3 regions of the Terrihabitans aquatilis genome follow, and region 3 is predicted to be linked to each of the others. Evidence: predicted binding sites of a transcription regulator. Region 3 holds the regulator's gene; each other region holds the start of a gene.

Region 1 (9,773 bases), on a different contig from region 3:
CGCACGCCAATGGCGGCAAGATCCGGCGCGATCTGGAACTTCCCGATCCGCGTCATTACGCCGTGGACGTGCCGCATCCCGGCGGGTCCATCGCCGAAGCGACGCGCGTGATGGGCCAGTACATCCGCGACGTCATCAAGCTCAATGAGGAGGCTCGGAACTTCCGCCTGTTCGGACCCGACGAGACGGCCTCCAACCGCCTCGATGCCGCGTTCGAGGTGACGGAGCGGGTGTGGATGGAGCGCATCGAGCCCTACGACGTCCACCTCGCGCAGGACGGACGGGTGGTCGAGATCCTCAGCGAGCATCTGTGCCAGGGCTGGCTGGAAGGCTATCTGCTGACCGGCCGCCACGGACTGTTCTCGTGCTACGAGGCCTTCATCCACATCGTGGATTCGATGGTGAACCAGCACGCCAAATGGCTGAAGGTAACGCGCCACATCGACTGGCGTCCGCCGCTGGCGTCGCTGAATTACCTCCTGACCTCACATGTCTGGCGGCAGGACCACAACGGCTTCAGCCATCAGGACCCTGGCTTCGTCGACTTCCTGGCCAACAAGAAGGCCGACACGGTGCGGCTGTACTTCCCGCCGGATGCGAACACCTTGCTGTGCATCACCGACCATGTGCTGAAGACCTATCACCGCATCAACGTGATCGTGGCGGGCAAGCAGCCGGCCCCGCAATTCCTGACGATGGAGCAGGCGATCGCCCATTGCGAGAAGGGCATCGGCATCTGGCACTGGGCGGGCCGCGAGATAGACGGCCAGGAGCCGGACGTGGTGATGGCCTGCGCCGGCGACGTGCCGACGCTGGAAACGCTGGCCGCGGTCGATCTGCTGAAAACCCACGTTCCGGACCTGAAAATCCGCGTGGTGAACGTGGTGGACCTAATGAGCCTGCAGGACCGGGAACAGCATCCGCACGGCCTGCCGCATGCCGAATACAATGCGCTCTTCACCACCGACCGGCCGGTGATCTTCGCCTATCACGGCTATCCCTATCTCATTCACCGCCTGACCTATAAGCGCACCGGCCATGCCAACATGCATGTGCGCGGCTTCCACGAGGAAGGCACGACCACGACGCCGTTCGACATGGTGGTGATGAACGAGCTCGACCGCTACCATCTCGCGCTCGAGGCGATCTACCGCGTGCCGGGGCTGGCCGACCGCGCGGAAGCCGCCGTGCAGCATTGCCAGGCCAAGCTGGACGAGCATCAGCGCTACATCCGCGAGCACGGCGAGGACATGCCGGAGATCCAGAACTGGACGTGGCCCTACAAGACGGCGGCGGAAGCCGGCGACTAGCCCGGCCGCGAAGAGCCGATCAGACCTCAAAGAGAAGGGAGCCCGCGGATTGCCGGCTCCCTTTTCTTTTCTTCCAGCTCAGAAAGTGCGCGCCAGACGGGTGACAACCGCGAGGTGATCGTCCTTGCCCATATTGGGCGCAAGCGGCGAATCCAGATCGAGATGGCCATATTGCGCGGCGACGATCAGATCCGCGTTGGGCACGATGTTGAAATAGGTGTTGGCCTCCGCGAAGAAGTAGCGGAAATCCTCCCCGGCGCGGCCCGCCGCGCCATCGGGCCGGTCGACGTCGGTGTAGAACAGGGCCAGGTTCGAATTCAGCTTCCCGGTCCAGTACCAGCCGATGCCGGTGCCCAGACTGAGGACGCTCGCATTCTCGAAGCGCCCGTCGACGAAGCTCTGGTCGCTGAGATTGCCGAGCGTGAAGTTCCGAAAGGTGCCGCTGAAAGCTTCGGCGCCGACATAGGAACCCGCGCCCTCGGAATAGCCGGCCTCGAACCAAACCGCGCTGCCCTTGATCTTCGACGGAAGGTTGAGGCTGACGCCGGCCAGGGCCGCCCAGCCGAGCTCATCGCCGCCCGGACCGACCCCGACATCGCCCTCATTGTCCTGCACGACGGCCGAGACTTTCGCATCGCCCCATGCGCCCTTGGCGCTGACGGTGGCGAAGAGGCTCGGCCAGGTCTGATCGAGTCCGCGCCCGCTGCCGTCCGAAAAGGTGCCCGGCGATGCGCGGAAATATTTGTCCTCGACGCCGACGGTGAATTCGTAACCGCCCGCTACGCTGGCGGTGTAGGCCAGCGTGTTGACCTGTTCGGTCGAAAACAGATCGCTCATCGTTCGGTATGGGACGTAGTCGAAGAGCGATTGGCTGACCTTGCCGGCGGTGAAGCCGGCGAATTGCACGAAGGCCGCGCGATAACCCGTGCTGAGCGCACCGTTCGGATAGTCCGGCGCGCTGCCATTGCCCGCCGTGCTGTCGGCGCGGCCCTCTATCTCCATGAAGCTGCGCAGCGTGCCGTAATCGGTCTCGGAGCGGGCGTCGATCTGCATCCGCGCGCGCGTGTCGGTGTAGACATTGCTCGCCGCCTCTCCGGCGGTGCTGTTGTCCTGTTCCCAGCGGCGGTCGGACCGGACGATGCCGGAAATCTTCAGGCAGGTGTTGGTGCCGGGAAGGGCGAAGAAGCGAATGCCGTAGGTCTCGCAGACCTTCACATGGTCTACAGGCTCGGCGAGCGGCAGATCCGCGGCCAGAGCCCCATGGGCGAACGACGAACATGCGACCAACGTCGCCAACCCGAAACAAGCCTTCACTGCACAACCCCCGCACTTTTCACGCATGTGAACCCGTGCAGCGACAGACTGCTATTTCGGTATTCACCCAAGCCCCGCGGCCCGATAGCACCGCTCCATGACCTCCCTATGTCTCGGAGGCAGGCCGGGCGCGATCAGGCCGGGCGCGTGAGCTGCGCGCGGACGGCATAGCCCCGGAAGGGGTGGGTGCAACGAACTGAGACGCCGCGCGCCTGGGCGATGGCGGTGATTTCCGCCTCCAGATTCTGGCGCGGCGTGACGTGGAACAGCGAGAGCCAGCGGTTCAGAAGCGCACGGAAGAACGGCGGAAGGCCCTGCTGGTGGCCGAAATCCACGATGTGCAATTGCCCGCCGGGGGCGAGATGGCCGAGCGCGGAGGCCAGCACCGCCTGCCAGGGCGGGATCATCGACAGGGCATAGGAGATGACGATGCGATCGAAGCCCTCGATACCGAACAGCACGTTGGGGTCGAAATCGGTGGCGTCGGCCTGTGCCAGGCGGATGCGGCCGGAGAGACCGACGCGATCGATGGACGCCGAGGCTGTGGCGAGCATGGCCTCCGACACATCGAGGCCATGGCAGCGTGCCGAGGGATAGGCTTGCGCGATGCGGACGAGGTTGCGCCCCGTGCCGCAACCGATTTCCAGCACGCTGCCTCCCTCGGGCGGCGCAAGGTCGGCGATCAGCCCGTCGCGCCCGAGCAGGTAGAATTTGCGGCTGGCGTCGTAGATGTGCCGCTGGTGGCGGTACATCCGGTCCATCAGGGCCGCGGCGTCGCTCACGGCAGCGGCGCCAGAGTGTAGAGGTGGAATGCGCCGTAGATGGAGGAGCGGTCCTCGCGGCTGAGGCGTTGGCTCGTTTCCGCCTGATAGGTCCAGCGCGATAGGAAATCCGACGCGACACGGCCCGGCAGACAATCCTCCTCGGCCGCCGTGCGGAAGATGACACGCGCGCCGGGCTTGGCCGTTCGAGTGATCTCGCGCCACAGATCGGTGAGCTCGGTCTCGTTCATCCAGTCCTGAGCATCGAGCAGGACGACGCAATCGGTGCTTTCGGCCGGGCTGGTGCGCAGGAATTCGGTGACCGATTGCTGGCGATAGGCCACGCGGTCGGCACGATCTCGCACGGTCTCGAAATTCGCCATTTGCAGATAGGGCGGCAGAGAGGCGTCGGGCGCGGGTTCGTAGCGGCGGCCGAAGGCCTGCCAGGCGAAGTAATTGCCGCGCAAATCGAAGCCGCAGGCCAGGCGCTCCAGGCGCTGGCGCAACACCTGCGCCATGCCGTCCGGCTGGTCTCCGCACAGAGCGCGGAACTGCGCCGGCGGTATGCCGAGCCCGTACAGTGAGGCGGGCTGGCGCATCAGCCAGCGCAGCGAGCGCTTTTCGAACAATGGCGCGATGTGGCGATCGAACAGAACGCGCTGCTCCTCGCGGTCGTGCGCATCGAGCACCGCGCGCGGATCGCAGCCATAGAGGCGGGCCAGCGCGTGACCCGCGCCGATGAAGCGGCCGAGCAGGCCGTGACGGTAGAAATTGTCGGCGAACTGGTCGATGCGGCGGCGGCCGTTGGGACGGCGCGCTTTCCAATAGGCGCGGGACACCTCGTCGAGCGCGGGCGCGATGAGGCGGTCGAAGGTTTCGACATTGGCCTTGCCCTCGGACGTGCCGAAGAAGCGGAAGAAGGTGTCATGATCGGGCAGCGTGCGCAGCGCCGCGAGCTTCAGGCGGCCGAGCGCGACATGGGCCGCATTGAGGTCCACCGCCGTGATGCGGGCGGGACCGGCCGTGAGGTAGGACAGCACATTGCAACTCCCCGAGGCGATGGCGACGATGTGGTCGTCCGGCCGGACGTCGAGAGCTTCCATATCGACCAGCGGGTCTTCCCAGATCTGGGGATAGACCAGACCTTGGAAGGCAAGCGTGAACATGCGCTCCAGAACACCCGCTTTGGACATGGCCTTGTTGCGGTGGACCGCGTTCTGCAAGGTGGTGCTGGTGGTTCTTTTGGCGGCACGCAGGGAATGCGTCATCGGGAATCCGGATCGTTTTGCAATCCTTCGGCCCTATCGAATTCACGTGACCCGCATGTGACTTCATGAGACCGTCACGATCACCGGCCGAGAGCATGACTTCCCGCGCGCGCGGCTCTGCCCTATGAGATGCGGAGCATACCCTTTTCTCCACGGAGCCATTGGAGGCCCGATGACGACCGAAACCCTTCCCGACCGCCTCTGCGTCGAACCGACCAGCGAGTTTTACAACGAGGACCTGATCGCGCGTGGCGTGGGCATTCATTTCAACGGCGTCGAGAAGACGAATGTCGAGGAATATTGCGTCAGCGAGGGCTGGATCCGGGTGGCCGCCGGCAAGGCGCGCGATCGTTTCGGCAACCCGATGACGATGAAGCTGAAGGGGAAGGTCGAGCCCTTCATCCGCGAGGGCGTGGAAGGCTGATCAGGCCAGGCGGCGGTATTCGTAAACCGGCTCGCCCATCGGCGCCGCGATCTCACGCGTCAGATCTTCCATGACGTGATGGTGCGGCGACAACGTGCAGGCCGGATCGGTGGCCGCCGCATCGCCCACCAGAGCCAGAGCCTGACAGCGGCAACCGCCGAAATCGACGTTTTGACGGGGGCAGGAGCGACACGGCTCCTGCATCCAGTCGGTGCCGCGGAAGGCGTTGAATGCGGGCGAGTGCGTCCAGATCTCGCCAAGGGAGCGGTCCCGGCCCGACCAGAATTCGAGGCCGGGTATGGTCTCCGACGCGTGGCAGGGGAGCACCTTGCCGGACGGCGTGACATTGAACGTCTTGCGCGCCCAGCCGCCCATGCACGCCTTGGGATATTTGGCGTAATAATCCGGAATGACGTGGTCGATGGCGATGCGGCCGGCGAGATCGACCTTCAGCCGCTCGATCTCGGCCACGGCGGCGCGGGCGTCCTCCTTCGAGGGCATGAGGGCGTCGCGGTTCCTCAGCGCCCAGCCGTAATATTGCGTGTGGGCGATCTCGACGCGACGGGCGCCCAGTTCCATGGCGAGGCGCACCATATCGGCGGCGCGATGGACGTTGGCGCGGTGGATGACGGCGTTGACCGTCAGCGGCAGGCCGGCGGCGTTTACCCAGGACGCAACCTCGCGTTTGCGGGCAAAGGCGCCGCGATATCCGGCGATGCGGTCAGCCGTTTCGCTATCGGCTCCTTGTATAGACAATTGAACATGATCGAGGCCGGCGGCTTTCAGTTCGCCGAGCCGCGCCTCGGTCATACCGATGCCGGAGGTGATGAGGTTGGTGTAGAGTCCCTCCTCCGCGCAATGGCGCACCAGATCGATGATGTCGCGCCGCGCCATCGGCTCCCCGCCCGACAAATGGACGTGGAGAACGCCGAGAGCGGCCGCCTCCGAGAACAGGCGCTTCCAGGTCTCCGTGTCGAGTTCGAGATCCTTGCGCTCCATCTCGATGGGGTTGGAGCAATAGGGACAGCCGAGGGGACAGCGGTGCGTGAGCTCCGCGAGCATGCCGACCGGGGGTGGAACGACGTGCGCTGTCACAGTTCGACCAGCCCCTTTCCCGACATATCGTCCAGGAGCGCCCGGACATCCGTCTCGATGAGCGCACGTTCGGCGGTGAAAGCCTGCGCGAGATCGTCCACCACCTCATCCAGGGTGCGGCCATCCAGCCGGCGGATAACCTCGACGGCCACAGCATTGGGCTCGACCACGCTTTCCGGCGCAAGCAGGACCCAGACGTCGCGCACCTTATCGTGGCGCAGACGAACGCCGGGTGCGAGACGCGGGCGGAGGTCGGCGGCGATCTGCGCGGTCATGGCTCGGGCACCCAGACGCCGGGCGGGCGCCGGCCTTCGACGTAGGCATGCCAGAGCGCATCGAGCTGGGCCCAGAGCACGTCGGTCTTGAAGATCAGCGCGTTCATGACCCGGCGCTGCAGATCGGGCGTGGTCGCGTGCTCCTTGACGTAAGCAAGCGCGAATTCCGAATCCCGCTGGGCCTGCGGCGGCCGCGCGGTGAAATAGGCCAGGGTGCGTTCGTCCACGAAATCGTAATGAGCCAGCATGCCGGAGACGCGCTCGCCGATGACCTGCGGCGAGAACAGCTCCGTCAGGGAGGAGGCGATGGCTTCGAGCAGGGACCTCTCCGCGCAGAAATGGACATAGGCCTCTACGGCAAAGCGCGTAGCCGGCAGGATGCCCTCGGTGCTGGTGACATAAGCGCGGTCGAAGCCGAGCGAATCCGTCAGCACGAGCCAGCGCTCGATACCGCCCTCACCGTCCCGGTCTCCGTCGTGGTCGATGATGCGCTGACGCCATTCGCGACGCAGCGCCGAATCCTGCATGCGCGCGAGGATGGTCGCGTCCTTGATGGGGATCTGGGACTGGTAGAAATAACGGTTGAGCGCCCAGGCCTGCACCTCGGCCTTCGTGCATTCGCCGCCATGCAGGCGATGATGGAAGGGATGCCGGTTGTGGTAGCGCTCGGCGCCGATGTCGCGCAGGGCCCGTTCCAGTTCGTCCGGCGTCATCGCGTTCACAGGTCGATCCTCATGCCGTCATGGGCGACGTACCAGCCCGCCCGCTCGACCGCCGCGCGCTCGGGCGATCCATCGACGAGGGCAGGATTGCTGTTGTTGATGTGGATGAACACCTTGCGGCCAACATCGATTCCGGCAAGAGCCGCGAGCGAGCCTTCCGGGCCGTCCATCGCGACGTGGCCCATGCGCGCCGCCGTCTTGTGCGACAGGCCGAGGCGGGGCATCTCGTCGTCGGTGAAGGTGGTTCCGTCGAACATCAGGAGATCGGCTCCTTCGGCCCGGGTCCGGATCGCATCCGTGACATGGGCGCAATTGGCGATGAAGATGAGGCGGCGCCCGTTTGCCACGATATCCAGCCCGACCACACTATCGGTTTCCGCGCCGATGACGAGATCTGCGCCCTCCTGATAGAGCGGGACCTTGCCCGGAACCGGAAACGCCGTGACGGTGACGCCCACCACCGCCTCGAAGGGCGAACCGAACGCAAAGGACCGGCGCTCGACAAGGGCGGAATCCAGGACGCCGAAAATTGTGTTGGCGGCCAGGATATCGAGGCTCGCCGGGGTCGCGAACAGGGTCAGGTTCTGGCGCTCGCGCAATGTGAGCAGACCGGCCACCGCATCGACATCGCCATTGGTGAGGACGACGGAGCGGATGGGGCTGTGGCGCACGTCACCGGAAGGGCGCAATTCCGGATTTTGCAGGATCTGCTGACGCAGATCGGGCGACGCGTTTATGAGCGCCCAATTCTCTCCGTCCGCACTGACGGCAATGCCGGCCTGGCTGCGAGGGGCCACCCTTGGGTCGCCCCTCCACGCCAGTTGGCAGATCGGGCAGCGGCAGTTCCACTGAGGGAAACCGCCACCCGCCGCAGAGCCGAGAACGAGAACTTTCACGGCGCCCGCGTTGATTTCATGCCGCTACGAAAAGCCTCAATCGATGGTGTCGATATCGGCGGATTCGTAGCTGGTGACTTCCATGCCGCAGCGGGCTTCGGTAATGGCGGGGGTCGTCCAGGTCATGGCGTGCTCCTTTAGTAGTGCGACATTGTGTATCAATGAGCCTTTTTCAGGCGATAAGCAATCACATAATCCCCGGCGCGGGTTCCGACAGAGCCGTGACCGCCGGCGACAATCACAATGTATTGATCCTCACCCACGGAATAGGACATGGGGGTAGCCTGCCCTCCCGCCGGAAGCCGCGCCTGCCAGAGCTGTTCGCCGGAGGTGAGGTCGTAGGCGCGCAGATAATCGTCGATGGCCGCCGCCAGGAATGCGACGCCGCCGGCGGTGATCATGGGACCACCGATGCCCGGCACGCCCATCTTGATGGGAAGCGGGACGGGCGATGCATCGCGCACCGTGCCGTTCTTGTGCTTCCAGGCGATCTCGCCCGATTGAAGGTCCACGCCCGCGACATAACCCCAGGGCGGGGCCTGGCATGGCAGGCCGAGGGCGGACAGGAACGGCCCCATATAGACGCCGTAGGGTGAGCCTTCGTTGCGGTTGAGCCCCTGCTCGCTGCCCTTCTCATCATCGCCCGGAGGGGGCACCTGATCGCGCGGCACGAGGCGGGACGTGAAGGCGAGATAGGTGGGCATGCCGAACATGACCTGGCGCACCGGATCGACCGCCACGCTGCCCCAATTGAAGACACCGAAATTGCCGGGATAGACGAGCGTGCCCTTCACGGAGGGCGGCGTGTAGCGGCCGAGATAATTGAGGCTCTGGAACTGGATGCGGCACGACAGCTGGTCGAACATGGTGGCGCCCCACATGGACGCCTCCGTCAGCTTCGGCGGGTTGAAGGTGAGCGCCGACAGGGGCTGCGTCGGTGCTGAATGATCTTCGGGGATGGCGCCGCCGGGGGCCGGCTCCTCGGTTATGGGGATGATAGGCTCGCCGGTGCGGCGGTCCAGCACGTAGATGTCGCCCTGTTTGGTGGGCCCGATGAGCGCAGGCACCGGACCGGCCGGCATGTTGAGATCGATCAGGACAGGCTGGGCCGGCACATCCATGTCCCAGAGATCGTGGTGCACGGTCTGGCGCACCCAGCGCAACTGGCCGGTGGCGATGTCGAGCGCGACGATGGACGAGGAGAAGCGTTCCACGTTCTCCGAGCGGTTCATGCCGAGCTGATCCGGCGTCTGGTTGCCGAGCGGTATGTAGACGAGGCCGAGTTCTTCGTCGGCGCTGGAGATGGACCAGGAATTCGGCGAATTGGCCGTGTAGGTCTCATCGGGTCCGAGCGGGGCCGTGCGGTCCGGATTGCCGGCATCCCAGTTCCAGACCAGAGCGCCGGTGTTGACGTCATAGGCGCGGATGACGCCCGAGGGCGAGGTGTTGGAATAATTGTCGTTGACCGCACCGCCGACGATGACGAGCCCGTTGGCGATGACCGGCGGAGAGGTGGAATAATAATAGCCGTCCGGCTTGAACGGCATGTTCGTCATCAGATCGAGCGTGCCCTCATTGGCGAAGGTCGGGCAGACCTGGCCGTTGAGCGCATCGAGCGCGATGAGGCGGGCGTCCGAGGTCGGCAGATAGAGGCGCTGGGCACAGCTGGCGCCCGGCTGTGCCGAGGCGTCGGCGTAATAGGACACGC
Region 2 (9,773 bases), on a different contig from region 3:
GAATTCCAGGCCAAAGAAGCTTGGACGCGGGATCTGGTTGATGCCGGACGCGCCGCCCGAAAAATCGCGCCAATTGATGAGGACGAGGCGTATGATCTCGCCGAAGGCGAGCGTGACGATGGCGAGGTAATCGCCCCGCAGCCGCAGCACGGGAAAACCCAGCATGATGCCGAACAAAGCCGCCATCATGCCGGCAAGCGGCAGGCAGACCCAGAACGACAGGCCGAAATTCATCGACAGCAGCGCGAAGGAATAGGCGCCAACCGCGTAGAAGGCGACGTAGCCCAGATCGAGCAGGCCGGCGAGGCCGACCACGATGTTGAGGCCCCAGCCAAGCAGCACATAGGTCATGACCAGGATGCCGAGGTCGACCCAGTAACGGCCGGTGATCAGCCCACCGGACAGCCAGACCGACAGAAAGGGATAGCCGATCGCCAGCAGCACCATGACCGGCACGAGATAGCGGCGAAGCTGGCGCGCCACGGGGCTGTCGAGCGCCGTTCCGGATGCGGCGCGAGCGGTGGCGGTCTTCGGCTTCCGCCAGATCGTGATGTTGAGGAAAATGCGGCCGAAGAAGACGATCGCCGCGAAGACGAAGACCACGCCCCAATGCTGCTCCAGCTGATAGCGGCCACCCTGGGCGACCGTCTTCAGGCCGATGATCGGCCCGGTGAGCAGCAGCGTGATCAGGCCCCAGATCGCAGCGTCGATCAAAAGGGAGACGGTCGGATGGCGGCTCTGCACGGGCGAGGGGGCGACCGGGGCTTCCTCGGGAGCCGTCTGAATCGTTTCGACCGACATGCTCATACCTTCTCGACTTCGGGACGGCCGAGCAGGCCAGTCGGCATGAAGATCAGCACGATCGACAGGATCGAGAAGGCGGCGACGTCCTTGTAGTCTACCGAGACATAGCCCGCGAAGAAGGTTTCGATCAGGCCGATGGTGATGCCGCCGAGCACGGCGCCGGGCAGTGAGCCGATGCCGCCGAGCACGGCCGCCGTGAAGGCTTTGATGCCGACCACGAAGCCTGCATAGAAATCCGTCACGCCGTAATAGAGCAGGTGCATCAGGCCGGCGACCGCGGCCAAGGCCGCGCCCATCACGAAGGTGAGGGAGATGGTGCGGTCGACGTTGATGCCCAGCAGCGAGGCCATCTTGATGTCCTGCTCGCAGGCGCGCTGTGCCCGTCCGAACGGCGTCTTCGTCACCACATAGGTGAAGATCAGGAGCACAACGATTGTCATGACCATGACGGCGATCTGCGAATATTGCAGCCAGACCGAGAAATCGGCTTCCTTGAAGAACTCGATGCCGCCGGGGATCAGCGCCGTGAAGGCCTTCTTGTCCGCGCCCTGCGCGTTCTGTGCGTAATTCTGCAGCACGATCGACATGCCGATGGCCGAAATCAGGGGAGCCAGGCGGAACGATCCGCGCAACGGGCGATAGGCCATGCGCTCGACCGTCCAGCCGTAGAGCGATGTCAGCAAGACCGAGAGCACGAGGATGGTCAGCAGAATGATCGGGATGCTGGCAATGCCCACGGTGGCGAGCAGGACCAGGATGACCAGCGAGATCATCGTGGAGATCATGAAAATATCGCCATGGGCGAAATTGATCATGCCGATGATGCCGTAAACCATCGTGTAGCCGATGGCGATGAGCCCATAAATGGAACCGAGTGAGACGCCGTTGATCAATTGCTGGAGGAAATACTCCATCCGCGGTCCTGCTCTCGATCCTGGGGCAGCCTGAAGGACGCCGGTTGCCGGAAAGGCGATTCCCCGCAGGGCTTGCCTGCAAGGGTAGGTAGCGCAGCTTTCAGAAGCTTCCGAGTCTTTTCAAGTTTTTTAATCGGGCATCCAATGCCCGGTTTGGTGGCAGCCCGTGGGCGAAGCTCTACCAATAGATGTCCGCGCCGAAGCGGCTGTAGGCACCGATGCCGTCGTCGTCGTGCAGGGCGCCGGCCGAGGCTTTCAATGTCAAACGCCCGAGCGGGACCCCTTCCACAAAGAGGCCAAGGCGCTGCTGATCCGACTCGCTGTTCTTGAAGGATTCGGCTTCGAGGCCGGACAGGACATTGCCAATGATCGCGTAGCCGCCGGCAATCCGGGCGCGGTAGAGATCGAAGGCCGAGCCATAGGCGCCGGACACGTCGAGGCGCGTGCGGTCGGTCGGCTTCCAGGAGAGCTCACCGGCGATCCGCACGCCAACTCCGGTGCCTTGCACCTCGTTATCGGGATCGATCCTGTCGAGCGCGTGATTTTCCACTTCGAGCCCGACCAGAGCCGCAGCCCACATGCGCGGACGCAGGATCCGCCAGCCGGCCAGAAATTCGCCGGTCACGACCTCGCCGTTGACGTGGCCGTTCTCGATGTCGGCATTGTAGGAATAGCGGCCCGTGCCGCCGACGATGCGCAAAATGGGCCCGGAAACATCGCGCGGCCCGAACAAGGGAGCATCTACCCCGACCCAGGTGAAATTGGACACCGTGGACAGATCCGCGCCGCTGAAGAAGAGGACGTTGCGGGCCTTCTTCGCATCATCCGGTTCGGCGGAGGCCGAACCCATGCAGGCGAAAAGCAGCGTGAACGCCCATGCCGCTCCCCTGAAGCCTGATGTCGATGTCATTTTCGCCCGCCACGTACCCCATTCGCTTAGCGAATTTCAGGGCTTGGGGCGAGCGAAATTACCAACCGAGGCTCGAGGGATTCTACTCGGCGCCGAACTTCCCCAAACGGATCAGCTGGGTTTCGCCGGACGAGCCATCCACGCCGTCATTGTCGGTAATGATGAAAGCCGCGCCGGCCGCATCCACCGCAAAACTCTCGACCTTTTCGATGACGGTTCCGTGCGGCTTCTCAAGATCGGGCAGGAGGTCCAGCAGTTCTGTCTTCTTCAGCACCGGGATTTCCTTGGAGCCGATCGGTGCGGGCTCGATGCCGTCGAGACTGGTCTTCATCAGCTTCTTGACGCGGGCGGCATCGCCGATCTGGTTGTCGCGTTCGATGACGATCCAGCCATCGCCGGCGGCGGTCAGCTCCGAGAGGCCGATCCAGCCCTTCTCGGCCTTATCGAGCGGGTAATGCACGGCGCTCCAGGCTTTGGTTGCCGGCTGGTAGGACAGGATCTTGGTGAAGCCTTTCGGATCGTCCTTCCATTCGCGCTGTACGGCCAGCCAGATGCGCTGATTGTCACCCGAGCCGGTCACGGCGACGCCTTCGAAGCCGAAACGCGTGGCCTGCGCCTTCAGCTCTTCCGGCAGTTCGATGATTTCCTGAATAGCTCCGGCCTCATCCACGCGGACGAGCTGGGACTGTGTCGCCTTTTCCTTCTTCTCCGGATTGCCTTCGGAGGCCAGCCAGAAGCCGCCTTCGGCGCGCACCGCGATGCCTTCGAGGTCGAGGCCTTTTGCGGGCTTGCCGTCCTGAGTGACCGTCAGGGCATCGGTGATGAGCGCGGGTGTCTTGCTGGCGTCGATCGTCAGGATCTGCGCTTCGGAATAGAAACTGTCCGTCACGGCATAGAGCTTGCCGGGTTCGACGGGGTCGGCGGCTGTGCCCGAGATCGCTCCCCAGGCGATGGGCAGGCCGTTCTTGTCCGCGGATTTCAGCGTCGGATACAGGGCCGGGCCGTCCGTGCGGGCGTAGATCGTGACCTGAGATCCCGCACCGCCTTTCTCACGGGCGTCGTTCTCGCTGGCGGTGACGAAAAGATTGCGGCCGGGAATGGCGAGCAGGCCTTCCGGACCGATGCCGCCGGGCAGGATCTGGAGCAGTTCCGGCGCGGCCTTTGCGCCCGCGTCCCGGTAGACGCCGACGACGGAAGCCCGCTCCGAGCCGACGAAGATCAGACGGTCCTGGCCGAACGTGTCGACCTCGATGCCCTCGGGCTCGATCCCCTTCTTGTTGCGGTTCTCGGGATAATGGCCGATGCGCACCACCTCGTGCTCGAAGCTTGCGCCGCTTTCGTAATCGATCGTGCCGTCGCGGTTGAAGATGGTGAAGCCGCGTGAGCCGCCCTTCCAGTCGCCTTCATTCGCGGTGACGAAGCGATTGTCGTCGATCCAGTGCACGGAATCCGGCTCCCGCGGCACGTCCTTCATCGAGCCGGTGAGGCGGATCACGCCGTCCTTCTCGGTGTCGATCTGCTCCAGCGAAACGGTGCCGGCGGGGAAATGCGCGGAAATCTTCGCCGTTGCGAGATCGACGATGGCGATGTGGTTGTTTTCCTGAAGCGACACAATTGCTTCGTTGCGGTTGTTGATGTCAACGAATTCCGGCTCCGCATCGTCTGGCCCGATGGCGGCGATTCCGGTCAGATCGACGATCTGCTTGCCGGCGCAATCCGGCTCGCCGTCCTTCAGGCGCACGATGGTGAGATTGCCGGTCGGCAATTGGGGGATCGCACCGTCGTTCAGCTCCTCGTCGCGCTCGTTCTCGATGACGATGGCGAGGAATGCTTTGTCCGGGCTCGAAGCGATGGAATCGGGCTGGCCGCCGAGCTCGCATTTCGCCACGACCGCCTTCGTGGCGAGGTCGACGACCGCGAGATGGCCGTCGGGGCTGGTATAGGATTCGGAGGTGTTGACGGCGACATAAGCCCGTCCGCCCACGATCTTCACCGAGGTTGGTTCGCCCTCCAGCTGAACGAAGCCGGCCGGCTTGGGCTGGGCGGGGTCGATGATGTCGACCAGGCCAAGCGCCCCGCGTTCGCTGTCGGTATAGGCCAGCAGATTGCCGTCCTCGGTGGCGCTGATGATCTCGGCGATGGTTTTCTTCTCGATGTCCGCGCCTTCGGGCAGATTGCGAACCACTGGGAACGTGGCCACGCGATTGAACATTTCGGCGGCTGAGGCGGGCGCGGTGCCGGCAAGAAGCATTGCGGACAAAGTGAGAAGGGGCGCGCGCATAAGGAACCTTCCGGTAGGATAAGATTGTTGCCTTACGAATGCGCCGTGACGGCGCGATGACTGCCTCTTAGCCGCCGCTTTACCAGCTTCGGGTATTCTTGGAACGATCAGTAGAAAAAGAGGTCGAGTGGAACAGCGTGCCCCCCGAACCTCGGAATTGATTTCCGAGCTGCCCGACAGTTTTCCCGGAGACACGCTGACGCTCGGCGAGCTGATCTCGGCCCTGCGCAATCGCGCGTTCGGCATGGGAATCCTGCTGTTCGCCATTCCCAACATTTTCCCCATGCCACCGGGCATCCCGGCCATCAGCGGCGGCGTTCTGATGCTGTTCGGCCTGCAATTGGCAATGGGCCGTTCGAGCCTGTGGCTTCCGGAGAAGCTCGCCCGCCGCAGCATCGGCCGCGACACGTTGCTGCGTATCTCGGATCGCTCGCTGCCCTGGATCCGCCGCTTCGAGAAGTTCAGCAAGCCGCGCATGCAGCAATTTGCGACGCCTCTGGCCGCGCGCGGCGTGGGGGCGATGATCTTCGTGCTGGGGCTGGTGCTGTTGATGCCGTTCCCGCTGCTCGGCAATATTCCGCCGGGCATGGCCGCCTGCGTGTTCGGCCTGGGCCTCGTCGAACGTGATGGCTTGATCGTGCTCCTGGGCTATTTGGCCTCTGTCGTGGCTCTGGCGCTGACGGCGCTTGCCACCTACGCCATCTATTACGGCGTCACCTGGTTCTTCTGATTCTGCGGACGTTTTCTCATGTCGCTCAAGCTTTCCTTTCTCGGCACCGGCCTGATGGGTGCCCCCATGGCCCGGCGCCTGCTGGCGGGTGGCTTTTCGCTGACCGTCTGGAACCGAACGCTTGAGAAGGCCCAGCCTCTGGCCGAGCAGGGGGCGATCATTGCCGCCAATCCGGCCGACGCCGTGCGTGATGCCGATATCGTCATCACCATGCTCGACAGCGGTGCGGTGGTGACGGACGTTCTCTTCGCGCAGGGCGTGGCCGAGGCGTTGAAGCGCGGTGCAGTCATCGCGGATATGAGCTCGATCCCCCCCGCGATCGCCCGGGAGCATCATGCCCGCCTGGCCGGACAAAGCGTGCATCATCTCGACGCGCCGGTCTCCGGCGGCACGGTCGGAGCAGAGGCCGGCACACTGGCCATCATGGTGGGCGGTGAAGCAGATATATTCGAGCGCGTGAGGCCGGCGTTCGCACCGATGGGCCGTGCGCTTCATGTCGGGCCCACCGGATCCGGGCAGCTGGCGAAGCTCGCCAATCAGGCCATTGTCGGCATCACGATCGGAGCCGTGGCCGAAGCGCTTCTGCTGGCCGAGCGGGGCGGGGCCGACCCTGCCGCCGTGCGAGAGGCCATCCGTGGCGGCTTCGCGGAAAGCCGGGTGCTGGAAGTGCATGGCCGGCGGATGGTGGAAAACGACTTCACCCCCGGTGCCCGCGTCACCACGCAGATCAAGGACATGCAGACCATCGTGGCTGAAGGGGAAGCGCTGGGGCTCGACCTGCCGCTCAGCCGTGACGTGCTTGTTCGCTACGAAGACCTTCGCGATCGCCTTGGCGGCGGCGACCTCGACCATGCTGCCCTGTTCCTGCAATTGCAGGCAGAAACCTCGCATTAACCCATCTTCGTGACCGCGCCGGCTTGGAACCAACATTCGTTGGCTGGTGTTTCGTGTCCAGGAAGGTTGGGGGAATGATGAAGGGCATCCGCTTTGGCTGATTTGCGTTTCTTTTCTCCCTCGGCTCTCAGGGTTTTTCAGGTTTCTTCCATGAGGTGCGGGGGCCAAGGTGCCCTGGTTTCTCCGGACGACGCCGAAGCGAAGGGAAGCGCGCGATGAACATCGCAGAAGCCGCACGCCGTGCCGCGCTGACGCCGAAAGCCATCCGCTTCTATGAAGCGCAGGGTCTGCTGCGTCCTGACCGCGCCGCGAATGGGTACCGCGCCTTCAACGATCAGGACGTGCACACGCTGCGTTTTCTGAAACGAGCGCGTGATCTCGGATTTTCCGTGGAAGAATGCCGGGCGCTGCTCGCGCTCTACCATGAGACAGAGCGTTCGAACGCCGAGGTGAAGGCGCTAGCGGAAAACCGCGTTGCGGAAATCGACCGGAGACTCGCCGATCTCTCGTCCATCCGCTCGGCGCTCGCGCATCTCGCCAGTACCTGCAGTGGCGACGAACGGCCGGAATGTCCCATTCTGGAAGATCTGGCTGGCGGCAACGATTTGTCGGAGAGCGACTCAACACGGGAGCGCAGCGGCAAGAACGGATCAAGCGTCCGGACCGAGCGACGCTCCTCCGCAGCTTAGCCTAGAACAGTCCGAGGCTTTTCAGGCTGCAATGACCATCCCGGCCCACGATGATGTGGTCATGCAGCTTGATGCCAAGAGGCGTCGCGACCTCGTTGATCGTGTGGGTCATGGCCACATCGGCTCGGCTCGGCTCGGGATCGCCGGAGGGATGGTTGTGCACCAGCACGATCGCCTTGGCGGAGAGTTCCAGAGCGCGGCGCACCACCTCGCGCGGATAGACAGGCGTGTGATCGACCGTGCCGGTCTGCTGCACTTCGTCGGCGATCAGGGCATTCTTGTTGTCGAGGAAGAGAATGCGGAATTGTTCGCGATCCTCGAACGCCATAGCGGTGCGTATGTAATCGAGCACCTTGTTCCATGAGCCGAGCACGGGCTTCTTGCCGATTTCCCCACGCGCGAAACGTCGGGCCGCCGCCTCCACCAGCTTGATCTCGGTGACGGCCGCTTCCTTGATACCCTTGGTTTCCATAAGCCTGGCCGGCGGCGCCGCCACGACTTCCGCGAACGATCCGAAGCGGCGGATCAGTTCCTTGGCGATGCCTTTGGTGTCCTGACGAGGGATGGCGCGGAACAGCAAGAGCTCGAGAAGCTCGTAATCGGGCAGGGCGTCGGCGCCGCCCTCGCGAAAACGGCTCCTGAGGCGATCGCGGTGGCCGAAATAATGCGGAGCCTCGCTCAGTCCGCTCGGCTTTCCGCCATCCTCGTTCTTGCTCATGCCCGCGCGGCGACAGGATTTTCGAGGCCGGCCCGGGACAGGGTGAAGATCTCCACCCCGGTCTCGGTCACGCCGACGGAATGCTCGAACTGAGCCGACAGCGAGCGGTCGCGGGTTACGGCTGTCCAGCCGTCGCTCAGCACCTTCACATGCGGGCGCCCGAGATTGATCATCGGCTCCACGGTGAAGATCATGCCGGCTTTCAGCTCCACGCCATCGCCGGCGCGGCCGTAATGCAGGATGTTCGGCTCGTCGTGGAACAGCTGCCCGACGCCGTGGCCGCAGAAATCGCGTACAACGCCCATGCGCTCCTCGCCTTCCGCATAGCTCTGGATTGCGGCGCCGATATCGCCCGTCGTCCGGCCGGGCGCGATGACCGCGATGCCGCGCATCAGCGATTCGTAGGTGACCTCGATAAGGCGTTCGGCCCGGCGCGGGATCGGGCCGGCGGCATACATGCGGCTGCTGTCGCCATGCCAGCCGTCCAGCAAGACCGTGGCATCGACGTTGAGAATGTCGCCCTCGCGCAGCGGCTTGTCGCTCGGGAAGCCGTGGCAGACCACATGGTTGATCGAGATGCAGGTGGAATGAGTGTAACCCCGATACATGAGCGTGGCGGGGAGGGCGCCATTATCGAGCACGAATTCGCAGACGGCGCGGTCAAGCTCTGCCGTCGTGACGCCCGGCGCCACCTTGTCGGCCAGCATGTCCAGCGCCTCGGCAACGAGCTTGCCGGCCCGGCGCATGCCTTCGAAAGCCTCTTCTCCATAAAGGCGGATCTGCCCCGTCTTGCGGGTGGAGGCGAGGGAGGCGTCGATGTAAGTCATGATCCCGCTGTATGTAAGCGATCCGCAGGTGTTGAGCCAGATGTCTCCGTGGATGGGCGCCACGACATGGGCACAAAACCGTTCTGCCGGGAAAAACGCTGCAGCCAGATCCGTACGGCCTGAAACGGGGTCAGATCGAACCCGCCCTCGTGCGCGAGGTGCGTGTTGGCGTAGAGCGCGATATCCGCCAGCGTTGGAGCCTCACCGCCGAAAAACGGATGGGCCGCCAGATAGGTCTCCATGACGCGCAGCGCCTCGTAGCCCCGATCCTCCCATTCCTCCAGCAGGTTCTGCTTCAGCTCACGCCCGCCTTTCTGCAGAGCGAGCCAGAACCGCGCCTGCCCGATAAATGGATCGTGGGAATGCTGTTCGAAGAACATCCAACGCAGGGTTTCCGCGCGGGAGAAAGGCTCTTGCGGAAGCAGGGGGCTGCCCTCCGCGAGGTAATGCATAATGGCGCCCGATTCCGGCAGTGCCCGGCCATCTGCCAGGATGAGGATCGGCACCTGGCCGGCGGGGTTCATGCGCAGATAGTCCGACGTCCGGTTGCCGCCGGCTAGGATATCGACATCAAGCAGCTGAAACGGCGCGCCGAGAAGCGCCAGCGCCAGACGCGCTTTATAGCTATTTGCCGAGCTTTGCATGGAGTATAGCTTATACATACCGATTCACTGCGTTTTATTTGCTGGAACGTCAAGCAGGCATTCCAGTCTGTTCCAAAAGTGTTGCATTTGCCGCTTGCGTGTTTCGCTCTTGCGCACTAGGTTCCGCCCCGTTTCAATATCCCCCAGCCAGTCCGGAGAGTAATTATGGGCTTCCTCGCCGAGAGCCTCAGCCGCGTTAAGCCGTCCGCCACGCTTGCCGTCACCCAGAAGGCGCGGGAGCTGACGGCCCAGGGCCGGAGCGTTATCTCGCTCGGCGCGGGCGAGCCCGATTTCGACACTCCGGACAACATCAAGGCCGCCGCCATTTCCGCCATAGAGCGTGGCGAGACGAAATACACGCC
Region 3 (9,773 bases):
GGCAAGCTTCATATTGCCGGTTCCGGAGGCTTCCATCCCGGCGGTAGAAATCTGCTCCGAAAGATCGGCCGCCGGTATGATCGTCTCGGCGAGGCTGACATTGTAATTCGGCAGGAACACGACCTTTAATAGGTCCTGAACGGCTGGGTCGGAATTGACCGTCTTGGCGATATCGTTGGCCAGCTTGATGATCAACTTCGCGCTGACATAGCTCGCCGCAGCCTTGCCGGCGATGATTTTGACACGTGGCGTCCATCCGGCCGACGGATTGGCTCGCATCGCATGGTAGAGCGCAACCGTCTCGAGCAGGTTCAAAAGCTGGCGCTTGTATTCGTGAATTCGCTTGATCTGCACGTCGAACAATGCGCCCGGTTCGACACGAACTCCGGTCCGCTCGAGGATGAGTTTGGCGAGAGCCGTTTTGTTCGAACGCTTGACTGCCTGAACGCGCCTTTGCAGCGCAGAATCCTCCGCGTGATCGGCCAACTGGACGATCCGCTCCGGATTGTCGAGCACCTCGTCTCCGCAGACCTCGCGCAGAATGGCTGTAAGTCCCGGATTGCTCTGATGCAGCCAGCGCCGAAAGGTAACGCCGTTCGTCTTGTTCTGGATACGATCCGGATAGATGCGATTCAGATCACGGAAGGTGGTCTTGCGCATGAGATCGGTGTGGAGTGCCGAAACGCCATTGATGGTGTGGGAGCCGACGAAGGCCAACTGGCCCATTCGAACCTTCCGGCCATCACGCTCATCGATAATTGACACGGACGTCAGGAGATCAGGCTCGCCCGGGAAAGCCGCCTTTGCGGCTTCCAGATGCAGATTGTTGATGAAATAGATGATCTGAAGGTGGCGAGGGAGGAGCCGCTCGAACAGCGGAAGAGGCCACGTCTCCAGCGCCTCGGGAAGCAGAGTGTGGTTCGTGTATGAGAAGGTGCCAGCCGTAATGGCCCAGGCATCATTCCAGGGAAGGCCGTGCTCATCGAGCAGCAGCCGCATCATTTCGGCGATGGCGACGGCGGGATGAGTGTCGTTCAGCTGGATAGCCGCGCGTTCGGGCAGCGAATGCAGATCGCCGTAGATCCGCAGATGTCGGTTCACCAGATCCTGTAACGACGCCGACACGAAGAAATATTCCTGCCGCAGCCGCAATTCCTGACCGGAAGCAGTCTCGTCGCTCGGATACAGAACCTTGGAAATAGCTTCTGCGCGCGCCTGATCGGAAGCTGCCCCGACGTAATCACCCTGATTGAAGAGCTCAAGCCGCAGCGGATCGACCGCGCGGGCTGACCACAGGCGCAGGGGATTGACGTTCTCACCACGCCATCCGACGATCGGAGTATCGTAGGAAACGGCGTGAACGATCTCGGCCGGATGCCAGATATATCGTGTGACGCCCTTATCCGTCAGTTTGGTCTCGACCGATCCGCCGAATTTGATGTCATAGATCACATCCGTGCGCAGGAATTCCCAGGGGCTGCCGAATGACAGCCAGTATTCCGGCACTTCCTGCTGCCAGCCGTCCTGGATAACCTGCTGGAACAGGCCGTGATCGTAGCGGATGCCATAGCCGTAGGCTGGGATACCGAGCGTAGCCATGCTCTCCATGAAGCAAGCGGCCAGGCGTCCCAGCCCGCCATTGCCGAGGGCGGCGTCGGGCTCAGTGGCCCGCACCCGTTCATAATCGACCCCCAGATCACCCAATGCCTGGCGGAAAACGTCCAACAGTCCGAGATTTGAAAGAACATCCGTCAGCTGACGGCCGATCAGGAATTCCAGCGAAAGATAATAGACCCGCTTCTTAGAATCGGATGCGTTGTTGCGCTTCCCTTCAAGAAAACGGGCAGTCGCCCGGTCGCGGGCGGTGAGAGCGCAGGCCAGAAACCAGTCGCGATCCGTTGCGAAAGCGGGGTCCTTGCCGACCGCCAGCGTCATTTTGCTGATAATGGCGCTTTTGACGTCGGAAATTTTTTGTTCGAGGGCGTCCGGGCTGTCGGCTGCAATGAGTGTTTCATCCGGGCGCTTTTCGAGCATGGGTCACCTGCATCTTCGTGTGTAGACGAGACGGAGGAGGCAAGGGCTGTGCCGCCTCCGTTTCAGAGTCGCAAGCCGCGCAAGCGGGATGCGTTCATTATGACACTGACCGAGGACAATGCCATGGCCGCCGCGGCAAACATGGGCGACAGCAGAAGCCCAAGCGCCGGATAGAGGATACCGGCGGCAACGGGAATTCCAATCGCGTTATAGAGGAATGCGAAGACGAGATTTTGACGAATGTTCGTCATCGTTGACTTCGATAGGATGCGTGCACGCACGATGCCCGAGAGATCGCCCCCCAGAAGCGTGACGCCTGCGCTTTCGATGGCGACGTCAGTGCCGGTACCCATCGCAATTCCCACATCGGCCGCGGCCAGTGCCGGAGCGTCATTGACCCCATCTCCGGCCATTGCGACGATCCGCCCACGGCTTTGAAACTCCCGGACTATCGCACTTTTCTGCTCGGGAAGAATCTCGGCGCGGACCTCGTCGATACCCAGCGCATTCGCCACGGCCTGCGCGCTTACACGGTTGTCACCGGTCAGCATCACGATGTGCAGGCCGGCCTGATGCAGCGCCTTTATGGTGTCAGGGGTCGTCGCCTTTACCTGATCGGCGATCGCGGCAAGGCCTGCGAGGCTGCCGTCGACAGCAATGAAAATCACCGTCGCACCACTGGTGCGCAACGCGTTGGCCTGCTCCGCGAGCGACGCGGTCGCGATCCCGATTTCATCGAAAAAGGCCGCATGGCCGAGTGCGATGCGCTTGCCTTCGACAACGCCCACCGCCCCTTTACCCAAGGGCGAATCGAAGTCTTCAACGGGAGCGATCGAAAGATCACGCTGCAGTGCCGCTGCAACGATGGCATTTGCCAACGGGTGTTCGCTCGCACGTTCGACGCTCGCAGCGAGGCGCAGCACCTCCGTTTCGGTGAAGGTACTGGTGGGCACAACCTTCGTAACAGACGGCTTCCCCTCGGTCAGGGTGCCCGTCTTATCGACGAGGAGGGCATCGACCTTCTCAAGCCGTTCCAGCGCCTCTGCAGAGCGAACAAGAACTCCGGCACCCGCGCCCCGGCCGACGGCAACCATGATCGACATCGGGGTTGCGAGGCCGAGCGCGCACGGGCAGGCGATGATCAATACGGAAACGGCGGCGATCAGCCCATACGAAAAGCTCGGCTCGGGTCCGACTGCCGCCCAGATGGCAAAGCTGGCGAGCGCTACCGCAATGACGACCGGGACGAAAAAGCCCGAAACCTGATCGGCCACACGTTGGATCGGCGCCCGACTGCGCTGGGCGTCCGATACCAATTGGACGATCCGGGAGAGCATCGTATCGCGGCCAATCTTGTCGGCTCGGATGAGAAGTGTGCCCTGACCGTTTATCGTGCCGCCGATGACGTTCGCACCCTCCTGCTTCGCGACAGGCATGGCTTCGCCGGTGATGAGTGATTCATCCACGGCGGAACGTCCGCTGCTGACGGTGCCGTCCACCGGCATCTTCTCACCTGGGCGCACCCTCAACAGATCGCCCATCTGAACCTCTTCCAACGGGATGTCTTCTTCCGAACCATTCCTCACGCGGCGAGCCGTATTCGGCGCAAGACCAAGAAGCGCGCGGATTGCGTTTCCGGTCGCGTCGCGAGCATGCAATTCGAGAATCTGGCCAAGCAGCACCAGAACCACGATGACGGCCGCTGCCTCGAAATAGACCGGCACCGCACCGTCATGGCCACGGAAGGCCTCTGGAAAAAGGCCGGGGGCGAAGGTTGCAGCGGTGCTGTATAGCCAGGCAGCGCCCGTGCCGAGCGCAATGAGCGTGAACATGTTGAGGTTTTGGCTCACCAGAGAATGCCAACCTCGTTCGAAGAACGGCCAGCCCACCCAAAGCACGACAGGCGTCGCCAAAGCGAATTGAACGACGTTCGAGATTCCCGGCGCCACAAGATGGAGGCCGAGCAGGTGCTCGATCATGGCGAGCGCAAACACGGGAAGCGTAAGGGCGGCGCCGATCCAGAAGCGACGCGTGAAATCGATCAGTTCGTGATTGGGCTGAGCCTCGGCCGTGACAAGAAGAGGCTCAAGGGCCATTCCACACAGAGGGCATGAACCCGGTCCTTCCTGTCGAATTTCGGGATGCATCGGGCAGGTGAAAATCGTGCCTTCCGGCGCGGGCTCCGCTTCTCTCGGCGACAGGTATTTTTGCGGATCAGCCTCGAACTTGGTCCGGCAACCATTGCAGCAGAAATAATAGATACTGCCTTCATATGTGGACTGATGTTTGGAGGTTTGAGGGTCGACATCCATTCCGCAAACGGGGTCTTTGGCTTTTCCAACCGCCGGTGAAGGATGCGAATGCCCGCGGCAGGCGCTGTGAGACGGCCTTGCGTATTTCTCGGGCACCGCTTCGAACTTGTTCAGGCAAGCCGCAGAGCAAAAGTGGTAGGCTGATCCTTCGTATTCCGCTTTGTGTGGAGATTGCAGCGGATCGACATCCATGCCGCAAACCGGATCTTTCACGATAGCGGAAGACTTCTCCTCGATTTGAGAGGAGGTATTTTGCTCGCCGATTCCCATCACGTCTCTCGGAGTTTTTTGCTCAAGCCTACAAGATGGGCCTTCCCCTCGGTGGAAGGTCAAGGTCTGAGGCGGGCAATCAGATCTCTTGGATGACGTGTCACGCTGCTGTCATAGCGTCATGGCCCCTTCTATATAGGGGGGATAATGAGCGACGTAACGCGCCACAAATTTTCAGCTTGGACTCGTTTGACGAGCCATACGGAACGTCGGTTACGGGCCGCAGCCACGCCGATAATCGCAGCCCTGGGCACATTGGCTGCGATGGCGCTTTTCGGCGCGGTATCACCTTTGATCGCGCTGTTTGGAGCTTTGCTCATCGTCGCGGTCACTCTCATCGTGCCGCAGGTCGTACCATCGGAGAGTGAAGACCGACGGGAAAGCGCCGTTGCGAGCCCGCCCTCGATCCGCTCGCTGATAGAGGCGCTGTCGGAGCCCGCCATCTTGCTGAGTCAGCGGGGGGCCGTCCTAGAGTTCAACAATGCCGCCCGGGAAGCTTTGTCCAATCTGCGGCCCGACGAACCTATTTCTTTCGCCCTGAGGGTGCCGGAGGTTCTGGACGCGGTTCGGGGGGTAGGCGGAGGCGGGCCTGCCTGTGTCGTTGAATATGCCGATCGTGTGCCGGTGGACCGCTGGACGGAGGCTCATGTCGATCCGGTGCGCACGATCGCATCGGCCGATCAGGCGCCCGACTTCGTTCTCCTGACGCTTCACGATCTGACACATCTGCGTCGAGCAGAGCGGATGCGCGTCGACTTCGTGGCGAACGCCAGCCACGAATTGCGCACGCCTCTCGCAGCTCTCCTCGGTTTCATCGAGACCCTTCAAGGCCCCGCGAAAAACGATGTCGACGCCCGGGCCCGCTTTCTCGAAATCATGCGCGGGCAAGCCGCCCGCATGTCGCGGCTCGTGGATGATCTGTTGTCGCTTTCCCGGATCGAGCAGAAGCAGCACATGCGCCCCGTCGATCAGGTGGATCTGGTCGAGATCGTCAAGACGGTTCTCGACAGCCTGGCTCCACTCGCCACCGAACGCGAGGTAACCATCGTCACGTCCATCCCGTCCGAGCCGTTGATGGCGGCGGGAGATCGCGATGAACTGATCCGGGTGGTAGAGAATCTCACCGAGAACGGCATCAAGTACGGCCAGGCCGGGAAGCGGATCGAGGTTGCCGTGTTTGGCACGACGATCGGCAACCGACAGGAAGCACAGTTCTGCGTGCGTGATTACGGACCCGGAATTGCGGCCGAGCATCTGCCCCGGCTCACCGAACGTTTCTATCGCATCGATGCCGGCCAGAGCCGTGACAAGGGGGGGACCGGGCTCGGCTTGGCGATCGTCAAGCACATCATGGCCCGGCATCGGGGACGTCTTCTGATCGAAAGTCCGGAAGGGGGAGGCGCCCGTTTTACGATTGCACTGGAAACATCTCCGGCGCGATCGAATATAAAGACGATGCGTCGACTCGGGAAAATGCTTGCGGAGGGGTAATCGCTCCGCATCTCGTGTCATGCAAGCGTCATTGACAGCTTCTAAGAGACCCTTGACTTATGAGCGGCGGCCCCATGACTGATCATACGGCAAAGCAATTCGACGAAGATCTGAAGTCCCTCGGCGAAATGGTAGCCGAGATGGGAGGATTGGCCGAGAAGCTCGTGAGCGACTCGATCAGCGCCCTCCTCGACCGGGACATCAGTCTTGCCCAGAACGTGATCTCGATCGACCGCACGGTTGATGCGCTTCAGCGTGAGGTCGAGGAAAAGGCGGTTTTGACGATCGCGAGGCGGCAGCCGATGGCTGTGGACCTCCGCGAGATCGTGGCCGCGCTTCGCGTCTCGAACGATCTTGAGCGCATCGGTGATCTCGCCAAGAATATCGCCAAGCGCGTGATCGCACTGGAAGGTCAGCTGCAGCCTCCGAAACTTGCGGGCGGCGTCGACCATATGAGCGAGTTGGTACTCGCACAGTTGAAGGACGTCCTCGACAGCTATGCGCGGCGTGATGCCGAGCGTGCGCTCGAAGTGTGGCGGCAGGACGGAGAGATCGACGCGATCTACACGTCCCTGTTCCGCGAGCTCCTCACCTACATGATGGAAGATCCGCGCAATATCGGCTTCTGCACGCATCTCCTGTTTTGCGCGAAGAACATCGAGCGCATCGGGGATCACGCAACCAACATAGCCGAGACCATCCATTATCTGGTCCTTGGCGAAGTCCTCACGGACGAGCGCCCGAAGGGCGACCTCACGAGCATGACCACCGTGTCTTACGCGGAAGGTGCGTAGCGTATGCCTGCGAGGGTTATGATTGTAGAGGATGAAGAGCCTCTAACGCTGCTGCTCCGCTACAATCTGGAAGCCGAAGGCTACGATGTGGAGAGCGTCGCCCGAGGCGACGAGGCGGAAACGCGCCTACGGGAGCGAGTGCCCGATCTCGTCCTTCTCGACTGGATGTTGCCGGGCCTGTCCGGCATCGAGCTCTGCCGCCGTTTGCGGGCGCGTCCCGAAACGGAATTGCTGCCGATCATCATGCTGACGGCGCGCGGCGAGGAGGCCGAGCGCGTGCGGGGGCTGGCAACCGGAGCCGACGATTATGTCGTCAAGCCATTTTCCGTGCCAGAACTGGTCGCTCGGGTCCGCAGCCTTCTTCGGCGTGTGAACCCTTCGCAGGTCGCCTCGCAGCTTAAGGCTGGCGATATTGAACTTGATCGTGACACGCGGCGGGTGCGCCGATCCGGACGGGAGATCGATCTCGGTCCGACGGAATTCCGCCTGCTCGAGTTTCTGATGCAGACACCAGGTCGTGTGTTCTCCCGCGAGCAATTGCTGGACGGTGTCTGGGGACACGACGTTTACATCGATGAGCGGACGGTAGACGTGCATGTCGGACGTCTTCGTAAGTCCATCAATCGTGGCCGCCGGCCAGACCCGATACGCACCGTCCGCGGGTCCGGTTATTCGTTCGACGAGACGTTCTCCCGACCGAATTGATCGCTGATCGAGAACTGAAATTCAGCGTGATCGTCAAAGAAAAAGCCGCGTTTCCGCGGCTTTTTCTTTTGGGCTTTGATGATCAGGCGGCCGTGCGGCGCCGACGATCGATGCTGGGCTGATACGCCAGCTGGGAGTGATAATTGCAATACGGGATTCCGGCGTCCGAGCGTGCTCCGCAGAAGCGGAAATCTTCCCGGCCGGGATCGCCGATCGGCCACCGGCACATGCTTTCGCGCAGGTCCATGATCGTCACGCGCTCGCAGCTGACCGCTTCCAGATGGGCGCGCGGTGCAACAGCCGGCAAGGGTTCGAGGTCGGGCGCGGCTACTGCCACCGGAGCAAGGGCCGTCGTTCCCTGCACCCGGTAAAGACCGGACGTCGTGGTCGATGGATGAGACGGCGCTCGTGGTTTGCGCGGGCGCTGAGGGGCGCTGGTAACCGTCTTCGCGCGTCCAGAAAGACCCAGGCGATGGACCTTGCCAATCACAGCATTGCGGGTGACACCGCCACCCAGCTCGGCCGCGATCTGGCTGGCGCTCAGTCCATCCGTCCAGAGCTTCTTGAGCAGCTCGACTCGCTCGTCCGTCCAATTCATTGCGGCACCCCTGTCGTGTGGTCGCAGCCAGAATCCATTTGCTCAGGCTCCCGGCCATTGGTCGGGAAACCGAAACACTGTCTCTAGTGGTTCGATTGAAGTTCTGCGCACGAGATGTCGTGCTTAACGAGATCTAAACTACAATATGCACGGACTCGGTCGCAAGAGTCCGAAAGGGGAACGTGCTGTTTTCCCCAGCTGTCGGGAAAACTCGGCATTCCAAACTCGAGTCTGGAGTCAAATCAACGCGCTAGAGCTCGGCTCCTGCGATTGACAGAGAGACTCCAGCCTTTAAAATTGTTTCAGATGAGGTGCCGCTCGGGCCTGGGCGGCGCCTTTCTATTTTTTGTCCTGCTTTTTCTTTGAGGGCGCCGTGACTGCGAACTCTTCGCTGCTGCCCGTTTTTGCTCGCCTCGAGCTCGCATTCGACCATGGTGAGGGGCCTTGGCTCGTTACTGGCAACGGCGAGCGTTATCTCGATTTCGGTGCCGGCATCGCAGTGAATGCGTTGGGGCATGCTCACCCGCATCTTGTCTCCACGCTCCAAGGACAGGCGGCGAAGCTTTGGCACACGTCGAACCTTTATCGCATTCCAGAAGGCGAACGGCTGGCGGCGCGCCTAGCCGAAGCAAGCTTCGCGGACGTGGTGTTCTTCGCGAATTCAGGCGCTGAGGCGAACGAGGCGGCTATCAAGATGGCCCGCAAGTTCCAGAGTGCAAACGACCATCCCGAGCGCTGGCAAGTCATCGCGTTCAATGGCGCCTTTCACGGACGGACCTTGGCGACGATCGCGGCCGGCGGCAATCAGAAGCATCTCGAAGGGTTCGGCCCTATCGTGCCGGGATTTCCCCACGTCGATGTGGGCGATGAAGCGGCTTTGCGCGCAGCGATCGGGCCAGAAACGGCGGCGATTATCATCGAGCCTGTGCAGGGCGAGAGCGGCATAAAAGCCGTGCCCGCTCCGTTCCTCCGTCTACTTCGCGAGATTTGCGACAAGCACGATCTGCTGCTTATCTTCGACGAAGTGCAGAGTGGCATGGGCCGGACAGGTCATTTGTTCGCCTATGAGATATCAGGCGTCACACCGGATATCATGAGCTTGGCCAAGGGGATTGGCGGCGGATTCCCGCTTGGGGCCTGCCTCGCTACACACCGCGCGGCCCAGGGAATGGTTGCGGGAGCCCATGGCAGCACGTTCGGCGGCAATCCGCTCGCCATGGCGGTTGGCAATGCCGTACTCGATGTGATGCTGGCGCCGGGCTTCCTCGATGGCGTGCAGCACAAGGGGCTTCTGCTGAAGCAGAAGCTCGCGGCGCTGGCCGATCGGCATCCCGCGCTCGTCGCCGAGATCCGTGGCGAGGGATTGATGATCGGCTTGCGCTGCCATCTGGCGCCGGGCGACGTGGTTTCGGCTTTCGCCGCGCATCATGTGCTGACGGTGCCAGCCGGCGACAATGTCGTGCGTTTGCTGCCGCCTCTTACGATCGAGGAAAACGATCTGAACGGCGCGATCGAGCGCATGGACGCGGCCTTGAGTGATCTGGAAACGAAGCTTGCCTCCGGGCGCAG

The links. The regulator PhoB, encoded in region 3, activates phosphate uptake and scavenging genes when phosphate is short. The targets are predictions, from matches to a motif close to TGTCATNNANCTGTCAT.
Positions count from the first base shown of each region.
Region 1: the regulator PhoB is predicted to act here: its motif matches at 4,715-4,731, upstream of ACQ6S1_RS10690 (BtaA family protein).
Region 2: the regulator PhoB is predicted to act here: its motif matches at 4,955-4,971, upstream of ACQ6S1_RS03965 (esterase-like activity of phytase family protein).

Region 1 covers NZ_JBOCUO010000002.1:948,488-958,260, reverse strand. Annotated here, with positions in the region: gene ACQ6S1_RS10705 (phosphoketolase family protein) at 1-1,310, shown strand, start outside; gene ACQ6S1_RS10700 (porin) at 1,389-2,597, opposite strand; gene ACQ6S1_RS10695 (class I SAM-dependent methyltransferase) at 2,759-3,376, opposite strand; gene ACQ6S1_RS10690 (BtaA family protein) at 3,403-4,653, opposite strand; gene ACQ6S1_RS10685 (DUF3297 family protein) at 4,826-5,077, shown strand; gene pqqE (pyrroloquinoline quinone biosynthesis protein PqqE) at 5,078-6,172, opposite strand; gene pqqD (pyrroloquinoline quinone biosynthesis peptide chaperone PqqD) at 6,169-6,447, opposite strand; gene pqqC (pyrroloquinoline-quinone synthase PqqC) at 6,444-7,160, opposite strand; gene pqqB (pyrroloquinoline quinone biosynthesis protein PqqB) at 7,166-8,065, opposite strand; gene pqqA (pyrroloquinoline quinone precursor peptide PqqA) at 8,102-8,191, opposite strand; gene ACQ6S1_RS10655 (glucose/quinate/shikimate family membrane-bound PQQ-dependent dehydrogenase) at 8,224-9,773, opposite strand, start outside.
Region 2 covers NZ_JBOCUO010000001.1:786,779-796,551, reverse strand. Annotated here, with positions in the region: gene livM (high-affinity branched-chain amino acid ABC transporter permease LivM) at 1-801, opposite strand, end outside; gene ACQ6S1_RS03975 (ABC transporter permease subunit) at 804-1,718, opposite strand; gene bcsS (cellulose biosynthesis protein BcsS) at 1,897-2,628, opposite strand; gene ACQ6S1_RS03965 (esterase-like activity of phytase family protein) at 2,711-4,909, opposite strand; gene ACQ6S1_RS03960 (exopolysaccharide biosynthesis protein) at 5,037-5,639, shown strand; gene ACQ6S1_RS03955 (NAD(P)-dependent oxidoreductase) at 5,658-6,533, shown strand; gene cueR (Cu(I)-responsive transcriptional regulator) at 6,749-7,222, shown strand; gene radC (RadC family protein) at 7,224-7,940, opposite strand; gene map (type I methionyl aminopeptidase) at 7,937-8,770, opposite strand; gene ACQ6S1_RS03935 (glutathione S-transferase family protein) at 8,764-9,429, opposite strand; gene ACQ6S1_RS03930 (pyridoxal phosphate-dependent aminotransferase) at 9,577-9,773, shown strand, end outside.
Region 3 covers NZ_JBOCUO010000003.1:319,537-329,309, forward strand. Annotated here, with positions in the region: gene ACQ6S1_RS12445 (glycogen/starch/alpha-glucan phosphorylase) at 1-2,034, opposite strand, end outside; gene ACQ6S1_RS12450 (heavy metal translocating P-type ATPase) at 2,097-4,616, opposite strand; gene ACQ6S1_RS12455 (ATP-binding protein) at 4,881-6,107, shown strand; gene phoU (phosphate signaling complex protein PhoU) at 6,182-6,901, shown strand; gene phoB (phosphate regulon transcriptional regulator PhoB) at 6,905-7,606, shown strand; gene ACQ6S1_RS12470 (GcrA family cell cycle regulator) at 7,689-8,204, opposite strand; gene ACQ6S1_RS12475 (aspartate aminotransferase family protein) at 8,578-9,773, shown strand, end outside.